DNA from 2 places in the Marinococcus halophilus genome. Region 1 is predicted to be linked to the other one. Evidence: riboswitches for the same ligand, from Rfam matches in the RefSeq annotation. Region 1 holds a riboswitch; the other holds the start of a gene.
What was found. A riboswitch is a leader RNA that binds a small molecule or an ion and turns the genes downstream of it on or off. The one in region 1 is predicted to bind glycine.
Positions count from the first base shown of each region.

Region 1 (7,833 bases):
AGCCGATTTCGACAATATTCGGGCGGGAAATATGGCGCAAAAGCAGCAGGATGGAAAAGCCAATCCCGATTAACAACCCCCACTGAATGCCGACGAGAAGCGTCGCAGCAAATGTCACGATCCACACCCAGCCGTCCTCCGGCTTTACGCGAAAGGCGTCCTTTAACGACCGGATATTAATCAGGCCGCTGACCGAAACGAGAATAATCGCTGCAAGCACCGCATACGGCAGATAGTAAAATAAAGACGTGAAAAAGAGAAGCGTCACCAGCACACCGGCTGCGGTAATAATCATCGCCGCCTGGGAGGCCGCTCCCGACCGGTAGCTGACCGCACTTCTTGAAAAGCTGCCGGTCACCGCATAGGAGGAAAAAAACGGCCCGGCTATATTGGCATACCCGATCGCCCGGATTTCTTTATTCAGGTTAATACCGGAATCATTTTTATCACTCAGCGTTTTCGTAATCGCAAGCGTCTCCATCATCGCGATCAGCGCAATGGTGAGCGCGGTCGGGACCAGCACCTGTATGTCCGCCAGGTTAAAGCCCGGAATGGTAAAATCCGGGAGTCCCTGCGGCACCCTTCCGACGACGCTTACTCCCTGGTTATCGAGCCGGAAAAGCGCCACCGCCGCAATACTCAGCACGACGACGATGAGGGAAACCGGTAAATTCCGTTTTGCTTTCCGGCCCCCGATCAGCACTAGAAGACTGGCTATTCCTACAAGCAGGGTCGGGATATGTATCTGCGGCAGATGCACGATCACATCCCGCAGCAGCGGAATAATCTGTGTCTGGCTGCCTACGCTGATGCCCATAAACTGGCCAAGCTGGCTCATGCCGATTGCAATCGCCACTGCCGACGTGAACCCGCTGATCACATTCGGGGAAATAAACTTTACAAACGCAGCGGCATTCAACAGGCCAAGAGAGACCTGCATCACTCCGACCATTACCGTCAGCAGCAGCACAAGCCCCACGTATTCCGGCGTCGACGGATCTGCATACAGGGATACGCCGGAAAACACAAGAATGGATGCCATCGCTACCGGGCCGATGGCCAGATGCTTTGACGTGCCAAACAGCGCATAAAGAATGAGTGGAAGCAGAGAGGCATACAGCCCCATGACCGGCGGCAGGCCGGCAAGCACGGCATAGGCCATCCCCTGCGGGACAATCATAACAAAGATGGTAAATCCCGCAGCCATATCCTTTTTCAGCGACTGATTATTATAATCCTGCGGCATAATTAATATATCTTTTATTTTCCCAGGCATAAATCCTTTCCTTCTTTCTCCGTGAACTCACAAACAGTACGGCGATTAAATCTCTCTTCTAAAATCATGAACCATAACGGCCTAAAAGAAAAGCCCGCACTATATTTTTTTGACTCACGGCTTAAATACAGCTGTACGCCTGCTTTAGTCCTTTCTACACCGATTCTCTCCAGTATATTGCTAAGATCCGGCTGTCAAAAATAGGTTTACTTTTCCAGCAGGGATGTTTAAACTGAAATTAACACAAATATTGGTTTCGCAGATGAATGTATTGGGAGAGCCTGTAAACGTATTTTACAGCACCGAAGGAGCAATCCTCTCCATCAGCCGGAAAGGAAAAACTCTCAGGTACCAGGACCAGTACAGGATGCACCTCTGGAGAAGGTATACTACCTGCCGAAGAAGAAAATTCTTTTTTAAGAATGAAATCTTTCAGGCTCACAGACAGAGAAACGGCGCCCCAGGCCGCTTCTCTGTCTTTTTTTCTTTTTTGTAATCGCTTTCAATCTTGAATATGGAGGAATTGCTATGGAGTTTGACAGCTGCTTTGACATTATCGGCCCGGTGATGGTCGGTCCTTCGAGCTCCCATACTGCCGGGGTGGTATCGATTGGAAAATTCGTGCATGACTGGCTGGGAGACGTCACTGACGTGACAATCACATTCTACGGCTCTCTCGCCTCCACCTATCAGGGCCACGGCTCGGATAAAGCTGTCCTCGGCGGCCTGCTCGGATTGTCCGCACACGATACCAATGTCCGGAATGCCTACGCCCTGGCAAAGGACAGCAATCTTCGTTACGACTTCCGGTTCTGCACGAACATCCCCAGCGGCTGCCACCCCAATACTGTTTATTTACAGGCCGCTTCCGCCACAGAGACGGTCCATGTCACCGGCGCATCCATTGGCGGCGGTGTAGCCTATATTTATGAAATTAACGGATATCATACCAGCATTAATTTGGGCACAGGCTCGGAGATTTTATCCATCGCCGCCCGGATCAAAAAGGAGGCTACATCTAGATGAAAGACACGATTGAAAGTATTGTGCAGGAATGTATGGCTCAGGACATTAGTATCGGCGAGTGGATGCTCCGCCGTGAAGTGGATCGCTCCGGTTCGTCCCGCGGGCAAATTTTCGGGCGCATGCAGGAACGGCTGCAGGTAATGAAGCAGGCCGTCCGGGAGGGGCTGGGTGACCTCGCGGAAACGGAAAGCAGGCTCTCAGGAGGCGATGCCTACCGCATGCATCAGTATAACCAGCATACCGCCCCACTATCAGGACCAGTTATCAGCACGGCGATGGAAGCCGCAATGGCAACGTCGGAAAGCAATGCCAAAATGGGCCTTATTGTAGCAACTCCTACGGCAGGCTCTGCAGGCATTCTGCCTGGAGTGATGGTCTCTCTTCAGGACAACCGCGGCATGGACGATGAGAAACTGACAATGGGACTGTTCGCAGCGAGCGCCATCGGCTACGTTTTTGCGAACCATGCCTTCATTTCCGGAGCGGCCGGCGGCTGCCAGGCGGAAATCGGGTCAGCGACGGCTATGGCGGCGGGAACGATTACAGAACTGCAGCAGGGGTCACCGGAGCAGGTTTCCCACGCGACGACCATGGCAATGAAGTCACTGCTCGGCCTCGTGTGCGACCCGGTTGCCGGGCTTGTCGAGGTGCCGTGCGTAAAAAGAAACGTGATCGGCACCTCCATAGCCTTTTCAGCAGCTGATATGGCATTAGCCGGCATTACCAGCCGCATTCCCTGTGACGAAGTGATCCAGACGATGCATACCATCGGCAGGGACATGCCCGGCAGCCTGAAAGAAACCGCCGAGGGAGGACTCGCCCAGACCAAAACAGGCAGAGAAGCCGCCGAACGGCTGTATCAGCGTCCCTGTACTTTTTAATCCCTAAAACGATATCATTTAACCAAATGAGGTGCAGCTATGAACGAACGCCGCTTTTTTCAAATCTGGTTCGGTACTCTCACTCTCATCAGCATTATATTTATGTATTGGGCCATCGCTTTCTCCGCCTTCGTATTAGGAGTTCTCTGTTTCTATAATCCAAAGTTCCGCAGCAGGTGACGCCTCCAGTTGTTAAAAATGAAATTATTGTACTTTTCCGCCGTTTGTGAGCATTCTGCTTTTTGTTTCCCTGCCGCCGTGCTATTCTTGCTATACGTCTTTTCGAAGGAGGTCATTTCCATCGACCATTTTGCATATGTACTTCAACGCCCCAAAAATCAGGTATACATAGGCACGGCTGCTGATATCCGTTCACGCTTTGGCAGCCAGGAACCCGTTTATTTTTGTTCGGAGGACGAACTGCTTAATAGTTTAAACTCCTTCCGCAATGAGGAACTCATTATTACCACCGTTAGTGACCTTCCGATATTTAACAAAAATGGGACGAGAAAAACCATTATAATTTATAAATGCACGTAAAACGCTCCGGCTGATTTTCAAAATCTCCGGAGCGTTTTTGGATTATTGGAGCGGAGTTGCATGAGCCCGCTGAATGGAGGCAATCGCCCGGTCGACCACGTGCACATCGCACGGGGCATGCTTTTGCACTGCTTTCGTGACAGTGTTCCCCTGCATGACCTGCTCGAGCGCATTCCCACCGGACTGGCCGACGACGATAAGATCTGGTTCAATCCTTTCACACAGCTGGTTCACCAGTCGCTTTTTGGGCACGCCATTGTCCAGCACGGATTTAACTTTGGATACACCTTTTTCTTTGGCGTTTTTTCGATACGCTTCGAGCTGGTACTCGGCCTCTGCGTACAGTCGTTTGATCCCAATCGGATCCATCCAGCCAAGCGACGAATATTCATTATAATGAAACACATAGGCCAGGGTTAAATCGGCTTCATGTTTGACAGCAACGCGGCAGGCTTCATCAAAGGCATCAACACTCGGATTATTGAGCACATCAAGGGCAGCCAGGATATGAGTATAATTTTTCATTCCATTTCACCTTCTTATATTTTATAATAAAAGCCAAAAAGCACGCAGGTTTCCCTGACCGGTACTTTTTGGCTTATGTTGCAGGCTTATGGATTCCTGACATTTCCGCCGCATCGGCTTGTATTTCTTGCCGTATTCCCAGGCGGATTTGATGTTCAAACTACAAAAGTTTTCTTTTCACCATTTTCACACGTAATTTGAGGTTTGAAACAAACGGGAACCGGATAGAGCTACCCATGAAACCTTGTTGCAGGAGGAACGTATGAATAAACATCACCTTTTAAACCAGCTTAATGCGTTAAAACAGCAGTGGATCCAAAAGGAAATTTCTCTGCGGGAGTATGTGCAGCAGCGTTTGAACCTGCGCCAGCAGCTGAATAAAAAACATGATGAAAAATAACAAAGCCAGGGAGCGGTATTATTCCGCTCCCTGGCTTCTTGTATGAACCATTATTTTTCCGTAATCCAGGTGGTCACCTGTTCTACTGGCCTCCGTCTGCCTTCTTTCATGTCCCGCAGCGGATAGCCGAGGTAGATCAGCCCGAGCACCTTTGCCTGTTCACCGAGCCCGAACAGGGCATTCATTTTCGGGTGATAGCAGTGGGCTCCCGTGCGCCAGAACGCCCCCAGGCCAAGCGCATGAGCGGCAAGCAGCATGTTTTGTATTGACGCATAGACTGCTCCGTACTCTTCGAGTGTCTCTACCCGCTCTTCCCTTGAAGGCTCGGCCGCCACGGCGATCACCACCGGCGCCCGCAGCGCCTTGTCTTTTTGCTTCTCAAGATTCTGCTGTTTCTCTTCCCTTTCTGCCGGCGTCATCCCTTCCGCGGCAATGGCAGCCATCGTTTCTCCCAGCTGCCTGCGGCCGTCTCCGGTCATGACGAAATACCGCCACGGCTCTGTTTTATGATGCGACGGAGCCCAGGTCCCGGCTTCCAGTACTTTCGTGATAACTTCCTCAGGCACCACGGTTTCTGTAACGAGCCCATTGCTGCGACGTGAATGAATGGCTGTCAGCACGTCCATCCTGCTTCATCTCCTTCGTTTTAAATGCTGCTTACGCCAGTTTATTCTGCCGGCGGTCCGAATTTTCCCTGATGGAAGTCCCGGTACGCCTGCTTGATTTCGTCCATGCTGCTCATCACAAACGGACCGTAGGGCACAATTTCCTCCCCGATCGGCTCGCCGGAATACACGAGCAGTCTCGTGCGTCGTTTGTTTGATTTAATCCGTAGCGTAGACAGGGCTTGCGGGTCCCCGTCTTCCTCGAAAGTGAGCGTCGCCACATCGTGCTTATTGACGGTTCCGTCTGCAACGTCAGCACTGCCGGAGAGCGTATATATAAAGGCATTGTGATTTTCCGGCAGGTGATGCACGTATTCAGCGCCCTCCGATAAATTAATTTCGGTTAACGTGATGGGCACAAGGGAGTCCAGCGGCCCATCTTCACCAGCAATGCTTCCAGAAAAGATTTTTAAATACCCGCCATCAATTTGTACGGTCGGAGCTTCTTCCCCGTATACGTTCTGGTAAATGGTTTCCGTGTTTCGTTTGTCTTTGGGAAGGTTCAGCCACAGCTGCAGCGTATGGGCAATGTCATTTTCCACCCCGTCTTCGGCATGCCTCGCGGCCCACCCGGCATTCATATACTGCACATCACCGGGCTCGAGAATATCGCGGCCGCCGCCGTTATCAATATGCTCGAGCCGTCCATCCACCACGTAAGTGACCGTCTGAAATCCCCGGTGCGGATGATCGGGAAAAGTACCCTTCTTAAACCAATCTTCGGCCATTAAAATGAACGGATCAAATTCTTTCCACCGGTCCACCGGCAGCACCCATCCCTTTTGGATGGAGGGAAAACCGAATTCTTCGTACTGCACCGTCCACTTATCACGAATCCGGCGTTGAAACAGGTCCTGGTTACGTTCCATCAACAGCACTCCTTTTTGAATTTAGTATGCATAGCAACTATTTCCTGAAAAAAATATATTTACTTCATCTGTCCTGCTTCTTTAGTACAACATATATCTTTTTGTCCTGCAAAGAATCTACTCAGCGGTCTTTCTATTCCTCCCGCAGACTTTCGGAAACGTTTTTATTTATTTTAGCAAGCGTCTGTTCAAGCGCTGTCAGCTCGTTTCGGCTGATGCCCTTTGTTACCGCAGCGTTGAACCGCTCCGCTGCCGGACGCACCTTTTCCTGCAGCTCCCTGCCTTCGTCTGTCATAAACAGCTGCACCGCCCGCTGGTCTTGGGTGCCCGCGGCGCGGCGCACGAACTGCTTTTTCTCGAGCTGGGAAGCCATCCGGGCCACATTCGTTTTGTCCTTCTGCAGCTTCCGGGCGATGTCGTTCTGCGTACGCCCGTCCTCCTCCCAGAGGAGCATCATAATGAGATTCTGCTCGGGGGTGAGGTTAAACACCCGCAGCTCTTCTTTTATAAAGCTGGTTAATTTCAAATCGGTCTGGTGAATCATAATACTGATAAAATCTTCGGTATGCATATGAACTTCCTCCGTTGCGCTGATGGATTGAATCGTGTTTACTTATTTTTCAGCAATAGCTTCTATTTCTTCGTGACGCTGCGCCATGTATACCGTCCACTTTACGGGTGAACGCCGGCCGGAAACCTGCATGTTTTTGAATAAATCGGTAAAGGCCTTCTGCCGGATTTACTTGCGAAGCGGAAGCACTGTAGAAGCTTTCACTTCCCGAAGAACAATGCTTGTCTGCAGCTGGGCCACTCCGAGCTGGTTTAACTCCCGGATAAACGCCTCCAGCTCCTTACGGTCACGGTGGATGGTTTTGAGCATATAATCAAACGCCCCGGTCATGCAGTAGCACTCCATGACCTCCGGCATCGCCGATAAGTGGCGCTCGAGCTCGTTTATCTGCTGCGTCTGGTGAATGCTTGTGCTCATGAATATCGTGCACAGCAGGTCGTACCCCAGCTTTTCCTGGTTTAGGATCGCCGTATAGGAATCAATGTAGCCGTCCTGCTCAAGCCGTTTCACCCGTGCATGAGTAGCGGGGGCGGAAAGGCTTACCCGCTGGGACAGCTCCAGGTTGCTGAGCCTTGTTTCCGTCTGCAGTAAATCGAGAATATGTACATCCACTTCATCAAGCATGCATTTTCCTCCCGAAGAATATTCGTTTTCAGCATTTTTCTAACCACACAAACAAAAACAAATTCTGTTTTCCCATAAATAAATTAATATCATTTTGAATATATTCATTTATAGAGAATAATATTTCTTCCATTCATTTTACATGATACATTTATTCCATACAACACTACAGGGAGGAATAACGCATGAAATACGCCGGATTGCTGCTGCTTGCGAGCCTCTGCTGGGGAAGCAATTTTATCGTCGGCGAAGGCCTTACCGCTTACGCGTCACCTGTGACGCTCACCATTTTGCGCTACGGGATTGCCGCATTATGCCTCCTGCCTGTCCTCCTGGTTACAGAAAAACGCCTGCTGCCCCGCAAAAAAGCGCTTCTGCCGCTGTTTCTGATGGGTATCACAGGCGTTGCCCTGTTTAACATTCTGCAGTTCACTGCACTTGCTTCGTCGAGCGCCA
Region 1 is NZ_FVZD01000006.1:1,424,681-1,432,513, reverse strand. It holds gene B5066_RS13305 (SulP family inorganic anion transporter) at 1-1,276, opposite strand, end outside; glycine riboswitch at 1,539-1,646, shown strand; glycine riboswitch at 1,650-1,726, shown strand; gene B5066_RS13300 (serine dehydratase beta chain) at 1,805-2,302, shown strand; gene sdaAA (L-serine ammonia-lyase, iron-sulfur-dependent, subunit alpha) at 2,299-3,183, shown strand; gene B5066_RS13285 (universal stress protein) at 3,766-4,248, opposite strand; gene B5066_RS16820 (hypothetical protein) at 4,511-4,648, shown strand; gene B5066_RS13280 (nitroreductase family protein) at 4,699-5,274, opposite strand; gene B5066_RS13275 (pirin family protein) at 5,316-6,182, opposite strand; gene B5066_RS13270 (MarR family winged helix-turn-helix transcriptional regulator) at 6,316-6,753, opposite strand; gene B5066_RS13265 (Lrp/AsnC family transcriptional regulator) at 6,922-7,377, opposite strand; gene B5066_RS13260 (DMT family transporter) at 7,563-7,833, shown strand, end outside.

Region 2 (7,833 bases), 430 kb from region 1:
AATTTCAATCATGGCATCTGCGAAGGCATCAAGCGTTTCCTTGGCCTCGGTTTCAGTCGGCTCAACCATCATGCACTCTTCGACATTAATCGGAAAATAAATCGTTGGCGGATGATAGCCGTAATCCAGCAGTCGTTTAGCTATATCAAGCGTTCGTACTCCAAGCTGTTTCTGCCGCCTTCCTGATATAACAAATTCGTGCTTGCAGTGACGGCCATACGGAAGGTCAAAATACGGCTCGAGCCGTCTCATTAAATAATTGGCGTTCAGCACTGCATATTCCGAAACTTTTTTGAGTCCCTCTGCACCCATCGTCCGGATATAGGTATAAGCACGTACGTTAATGCCAAAGTTCCCGTAATACGGCTTTACGCGGCCGATGGAATGCGGACGGTCTTTGTCCCAGTAGTACTTATCATTTTCTTTCGTGAGTACCGGCCCGGGCAGATAAGGGATCAGCTCTTTTTTTACGCCCACCGGACCGCTGCCGGGACCGCCGCCTCCGTGTGGGCCGGTGAATGTTTTATGGAGATTTAAGTGTACAACGTCAAAGCCCATATCTCCGGGCCTTGTGATGCCCATGATAGCATTGGAGTTGGCTCCGTCGTAATATAAACGCCCGCCAGCCCGGTGAATCATCTCCGCTATTTCCATAATGTCTTCTTCAAACAGCCCAAGCGTGTTTGGATTCGTGAGCATAAGGGCAGCCGTTCTTTCGCCCGTAACTTCTTTTAGATGCTCAAGATCCACCAGGCCCCGGGCGTCCGTCCGGACCGTCACATGATCAAATCCTGCCACTGTTGCTGAAGCAGGGTTCGTTCCGTGCGCAGAGTCGGGGACGATCACTTCGGTGCGTTCCGTTTCACCGTTTGCTTCGTGAAGCGCCCGTATCAGCATCAGGCCGGTCCACTCTCCCTGGGCGCCGGCTGCCGGCTGCAGAGTGACTTCGTCCATGCCGGTTATTTCAGCCAGGGCCTGCTGCAGGTCGTGCATCATTTCGAGATTCCCCTGCACCTGAGTCTCCGGCTGATACGGATGCGTCGCGGCAAATCCAGCCATGCGGGCAGTTTCTTCATTGATCTTCGGATTGTATTTCATTGTGCAGGAGCCGAGGGGATAAAAACCAGAATCCACCCCGTAGTTCCGGTTCGACAGGGCCGTATAGTGGCGTACTAACTGGAGCTCGGACACTTCCGGGAGCGCCGGTTCTTCGTTGCGGATACTAGCCTCCGGCAAAATGTCACTTAGGCTTTGCTCAGGAATATTTGTTTCGGGAAGCGAATACGCTACCCGGCCTGATTTGCTCTGTTCAAAAATTAATGGCTGGTTAGGCTGTTTCATGTACAAGCACCTCCAATTGGTCGGCAAAGGTTTCAAGCTGTTCTCTTGTCCGAAGTTCGGTCACACATACGAGCATCTGGCCTTTTTTATCCGCTGAAACCTCCCCTAAATCATAACCGCCAATGATTCCATGCTGAAATAATTGTTCATTTACCTCCGATGCCGGCCGGCCGAGATTGATGACAAATTCATTAAACGACGGTGATTCGTGGACCACCTGTATTCCTTTTTGCTTTAGCAGCTGCTTTAAAAAGTGAGTACCTTTAATATTTCGTTCTGCTGTTTCCCTCAAACCTTTTTTACCGAGAGCTGTCATCGCTACAGAAGCCGCCAACGCATTCAGAGCCTGGTTCGAGCAAATGTTGGAGGTCGCTTTATCCCGGCGGATGTGCTGCTCTCTTGCCTGGAGGGTCAGTACGTAGCCGCGGCTTCCGTCTTCATCTTCAGTCTGCCCGACAAGCCGTCCGGGAACTTTTCGAATGTGTTTTTTGGTAGTCGCGAAAAAACCACAGTGCGGTCCGCCAAACTGCATCGGGATGCCAAGCGGCTGGGCGTCTCCCGCAACAATATCCGCCCCAAAGTGTCCAGGGGGCGTCAGTATGCCCAGGGACAGAGGGTTAGCAGAAACAATCATTAAAGAATTTTCTTTGTCGGCTGCCTGTCTTACAGCCGCTAAATCTTCAATGGTTCCGTAGAAGTTCGGGTATTGTACAATTACTCCTGCGGTATCAGCATCGATCGTCTTTTCAAGCTTATCCAGATCCGTGCGGCCATCTTTTTCAGGAACAATTTTCACTGTAAGGCCGGGGCCTGCCGCATAGGTTTTCAATACATCGAGCGCTTCAGGATGGATGGTTTCTGATACTACAATGGTCCGCCGTTTCCCTCTGTTCTCACTCGCAGCCATCAGCGCTGCTTCAGCAAGCGCTGTTGGCCCGTCATACATTGACGAATTAGCGATATCCATTCCCGTAAGTTCACTGATCATCGTTTGAAATTCAAATATTGCCTGCAGCTCGCCCTGCGAAATTTCAGGCTGGTACGGAGTATACGCCGTATAAAATTCTGAACGCCGTAGCACGTGGTCGACGACCGTTGGTATATAATGCTCGTACACCCCTGCTCCGAGATAGGATACACAGTCCTGCACGTTAGCGTTCCTGTCACTAAGGCGTTTCATTTCCTTTAGAAGGTCCGTTTCCCCAAGAGCCTTTGGCAGATCCATTTCTCCGGCAAAGCGAATATTTTCCGGCACATCTTCAAATAATTCATCGATGGCATCCACGCCAATTGTTTTGAGCATTTCTTCTTTATCTTCACCAGTGACCGGCAAATAGCGATAATCCATTTTTGACGCCTCCTCGTATTATTTTTTCCGTTTGTAAAAAGGCACAGCTGCCACTTTCGCCCGCTTGGCTTTTCCACGCACATCCACCGCTACCGCCTGATCCAGGTTGCTCCATTCGGCATTTAAAAGTGCGAGTCCTACGTTTTTTTTGAGCGTCGGGGACTGGGTACCTGTCGTGATCCATCCTATTTCTGCTCCGTCATCATTTCGTACGCCGTATCCCGGACGGGGTATCGCCTTATCGACCATTTCAATACCGACCAGCTTGCGTTTCAGTCCTGCTTCTTTTTGTTCCTTTAAAGCTTCTTTTCCGATAAAATCATTTTCTTGCTTCAGCTTTACACAAAAGCCGATGCCGGCTTCAAGCGGGGTGATATCTGCACTCAGTTCCTGTCCATACAAAGGCAGCTTCGCTTCAAACCTCAGGGTATCCCTTGCGCCAAGTCCACAAGGGACAATGCCTCTGCTTTTTCCAGCTTCCATAATAGTCTCCCAGCAGTAAAGCGCATCCCCGGAGCGGCAGTATAATTCAAATCCGTCCTCACCGGTATAGCCAGTTCTTGATATAAGAACGTTTCCTGTTTCTCCGATAGAAGCACTGGCAGCAAATCGAAAAGGCAGTATTTCTGAAAGAGATGCGTCGGTTACTTTCTGCAGTATCGTTTCCGCCTCCGGGCCCTGCACCGCAATTAATGCTGTCCTTTCTGAGATATCCGTGATGCTTACGTTTTCCGTCCCGTGCCGGCGAAGCCATTCGAGGTCCTTCTCAATATTGGCTGCGTTTAAAACAAGCATGTATTTTTCTTCTTCGAGCTGGTACACGAGCAGGTCGTCAACTGTGCCGCCATTTTCATAGCACATAGCGGTGTACAGCGCTTTGCCGGGCTCCAGGTTTTTTATGTTATTTGTGAGCATGTACTGCAGAAAATCAGCAGCCCCTGGACCCTCTACGATCGCCTCGCCCATATGGGAGACGTCGAACAGGCCGGCTTTTGTACGAACCGCTTCGTGTTCGCTTTTGATGCCCGAAAACTGAACTGCCATTTCCCAACCACCAAAATCGACAGTTTTAGCTCCGTATTTTTCATACACTGAATACAGCGGAGTTCGTTTTAGTTCTGCCAAAGAAATCACCTCGTTTAATTATTTTTCTGAAAAATCAAAACAGTAAAAAACAAAAAAGACAGAGCTCCCATGAATTATGGAAGCTCTGTCCTATAACCAGAAAGTTTCTCCTTTCCGCAATGCAGAAAGAGTGTCTTCGTGGGTGGCTTCAAAAGAAGCGCTCTCCAGAGGAGCGTCCAGTAAGAGTCTGTTTGCCTGAGAGATTCACCTGTTACGGTTTGCTCCTTCGGCGCTGCCTGGCAGTCTCTCCCCTTACCATCATCCGCGCATTATATGTACGTTCTTATTTGCTCATATTTTATCATTAATTCATATAAAAACCAATGCTAAAAAAAATGAAACCGAACATTTTCAATAAAACCATATTAATTATTCGTATGTATGTGCAGATCGGTTATTTCTTCCGGGAAAAATATTGTTTATACTAAAGACAGTATACTAATTGGAGGGAAACTATGAACTGGAAACAGCTACCGCTTGGACCACTGCAGACAAACTGCTATGTTCTGTACGATAATGATAAAAACGCTGTTATTATTGACCCGGCCGGTGATGCCGATAAATTGCTCACCTTTCTCCAGGAAAACGAGCTTCACCCCGTAGCAATTCTGTTAACACACGCCCATTTTGATCATATTGGGGCGCTTGATACTGCTCGGGAAGCATACAATATCCCGGTTTATCTTCACGAACAGGAAAGTGACTGGCTTGAAGACCCTCAGAAAAACGGTTCGGGCCGTATGATGCCAGAGGCTGCATTTACCACGAAGCCTGCCGATCACTTGCTGCAGTCAGAAGGAAGGCTTCAATTTGGCGGTTTTGAATTTCAATGGCTTCACACACCGGGGCATTCCCCGGGAAGTGTTTCCTATTGGCATAAAGAAACTAACACAGTATTTTCTGGTGACGTGTTGTTTTCAGGCGGGGTTGGCCGGACCGATCTCTACGGCGGCGATATGGATACACTGTTAGCCTCCATACACGAGCAGCTGCTTGACCTTCCTGAAAATACGGTTGTAGCCTGCGGCCATGGCCCCTTTACAGATATCGAAACCGAAATGAATTCCAATCCGTTTATTAATGGGTTTGGTGCATAATGTGATAAGGACCCCTGTTTTTAAACAGAGGTCCTTTTATAATATATTACAGTGTTTGAAATTATCTTGAGCCCGGCTACCTGTTTTCATCTGAATACTAAGATGCCCGTTACTCTGCTTCTTCAATCCATTGATATACGTGTTCATGCAGCTCTTGTTCCGTTTCTCCGCCTTCAGCCGGGTGCTCTGCTTCAGCCATCGGTTTTACCGTATATTGGTCTTCAGGGCCCGGAACTACCTGAGTAAAGTCAACGTTTGGGTTCGTTATGTTTATTTTTTCCCCGTCTTTTTCTATATCGAATGTTGCAATGCCGCCTGTATCGGTATAGTCCATATCCTGCCCGGAATAAAAATTACCAAGCGAATAATAAACCAGCGTCTCATTGCCTTCTTCGCCCTCCACCCATTCCATCGGCTGAAGCACGTGAGGATGGTGGCCAAGAACTACGTCCACTTCCAGATCTGCAAGAAACTGAGCCAGTTCTTTCTGTTCTTCATTGGGGAGTCTTTCGTATTCACTTCCCCAGTGCATATTCACTACCACAACATCCGATTCATCTCTCATCGCTTCAACGTCTTCCTGTATTTGTTCCTTATCAATTTTCTGAACGACATAATCGTGCTCCTCCGGAATCGAAATGCCGTTCAACCCATACGTATAAGATAGAAAACCAATATCAACGTCTTTCACGTTTACGATACGCTTGCGTTCTGCATCCTCTTCGTCTTTATACACCCCTACGTAGTCCATGCCAATCTGCTCATAATGATTAATCGCGTTATTTACAGCTTCCATTCCGCGGTCGAGTGTATGGTTATTGGCCCCGGAAAGCATGTCCACTCCGGCATCCTGAAGATCATCTACAATCGCGTACGGGCTGTTAAAAGAAGGATAAGCTGACAAGCCGAGCTCTTCCCCGCCAGGGATCGATTCCTGGTTCACAATCATATAATCCGGTTCCTTAAGCATGGGCGTAACTGCCTTCAACGCCGGCGTGAAGTCATACTCTCCGTCTTCTTCCATCCTTTTATATACGCGTCCATGCAGCAGCACATCCCCAGCTGCTCCAACCGTGACGCTCTCATCTTCCTGTGTTTGCTCCTGTCTTTCAGTCTCTTTTTGTGTCTCTGAATTTTCGTTTTCATGCGCTGATTCTTCTCCGGTGCTGCAGCCGCTCAGAACAATAAAACCAACAGTTATGCCTGCATAAAATTTTCGCATGAGTCCCTCTTTTCATTCAAATAGAATTACTAGTCGAAATATACTATAAGTTTACTAATATCTTCATAGAAATTGAAGGGGTTTCATAGCTTTTCATGGCTGCCGGGGAGAAACGTTTTTTCTTCCACGGATAATTAGTATTCCCAAAATACATAATAGCGGTACAATCACCCACCATTCCTGTGTAAGCAACGGATAGGAAAAGTTTTTCGTGGCCACAGGGTATAAAAGCTGGGTGCCATTTCCAAGAAAGTCAATCAGCATAGAGCCCGCCCCCAGCGTAACAAACGCAGCTGCCCAGGCTTTAGGAAATCCTCCACCCAAGGCAGGGCGAACAACTGCAGCGAGCGCCGCAGCAATAAACGGCATTGTTAAAAGCGTATGAAAGATATAGTTGCCAAATAATTTTGGAATATCAGGCACTAGTACTATCGCCCCGAATGCCATGATTTTCAGGCGATCTGAACTGGTTAACCACGGGCTTCCGTAAAATATATACATTATCGCTGCACCAGTCAGCAGGTGAAGCAGTGTGCTTGGTACATGTTCAATTAAAATTTCAATCACAGGCGGTCCTTCTTTCTGCTGGAGATGATTGTTTTATTCACGGTTTTTTATTTTCATAAACTTTATCCGGGGTGCTCTAATTAACCATGTTGGATTATACAGCTGTCAGGGTATGAAAAGAAAAGCACACAATTTATTTTCAGGAGTGATTTATAATGATTCCCGTGGAAAAACCTTCTGCACTCAACCGGGCGAGAAAGAAAAAAGTTGAGGCAATGAAGGCTGAAGGAGACTTTGCCAGCCAGTTGAAAACCATTCTGGTTTTTCAGCACATCGATAAGCACTCAGCTGATAAAATGGACAACAGCTTTCGCCCGAAAAAAGCTATTTTTGCTCTTACCGGGGAAAAAATGTCCTTAAAAGATATAGCTTTTGTCATTAAATTAAAAGGATTTAACGGCCTTTATCGTTTGTTTTCCGCTTATAGTACTGTTTCTCATACAAATGAGTCTGGCGAAGCAGTCGTTATTTTTCAGCGGCGCCGTTAATGGAGACTATATAAAAAAACCAAATCCGTCTTTTATTCTTGCCTAAGCACAGCATACGGCCAATGGTTTGTATAGACAAACCGTTACCTGCTTCCATATACTATTAATAGGTGAGTAGACAGAAAAAGCGGGGCCTTTTTGTTTTTCCTGTCGAATTTTAAATTTCTACATATTACAGAGGAGTGGGTAGTTTAACGCAAGCACCGTTTCGAGCGGAACATGCTGGGAGTTTCCTTCGTCCGGAGCGACTTAAAAAGCCCGGTAACGGTATTCAGATGGTGAATTAAGCGCCGAAGCATTATGGGCCGTTACTGCAGGAAGCTGAAAAATATACGTCGCTTGAACAACCCGGTTTAAGCCCGCAGTGAGGTTTTGCTTCTGCCGAAGAAGGTAATATTTTTACAGAAGAAGAGCAATGGGCGAAAGTACGCCACGTCGTTTCTCTTGCCGAAGACGTCTGGAATTAAGTATTCGGAAAAGAAGCCGGCGCCCCGGCTTCTTTTTTTATCACACCCACGAAGAGTAATGATTTATCTCTTCGCTGCGTTCGAATGCATAAATCTTTTCTGGCATTTATCCCGGTCCCAATATTATAATTTCAGTAAGTATAAAAAAGGTGGAAGATAAAATGGTGATGGAAAGAGA
Region 2 is NZ_FVZD01000006.1:1,851,492-1,859,324, forward strand. It holds gene gcvPB (aminomethyl-transferring glycine dehydrogenase subunit GcvPB) at 1-1,341, opposite strand, end outside; gene gcvPA (aminomethyl-transferring glycine dehydrogenase subunit GcvPA) at 1,328-2,689, opposite strand; gene gcvT (glycine cleavage system aminomethyltransferase GcvT) at 2,708-3,814, opposite strand; glycine riboswitch at 3,898-3,984, opposite strand; glycine riboswitch at 3,988-4,076, opposite strand; gene B5066_RS15465 (MBL fold metallo-hydrolase) at 4,270-4,911, shown strand; gene B5066_RS15470 (CapA family protein) at 5,021-6,133, opposite strand; gene B5066_RS15475 (metal-dependent hydrolase) at 6,227-6,700, opposite strand; gene B5066_RS15480 (hypothetical protein) at 6,856-7,188, shown strand; gene B5066_RS15485 (DUF2513 domain-containing protein) at 7,817-7,833, shown strand, end outside.
Region 2: another riboswitch for glycine. It lies ahead of gcvT (glycine cleavage system aminomethyltransferase GcvT); the one in region 1 lies ahead of B5066_RS13300 (serine dehydratase beta chain).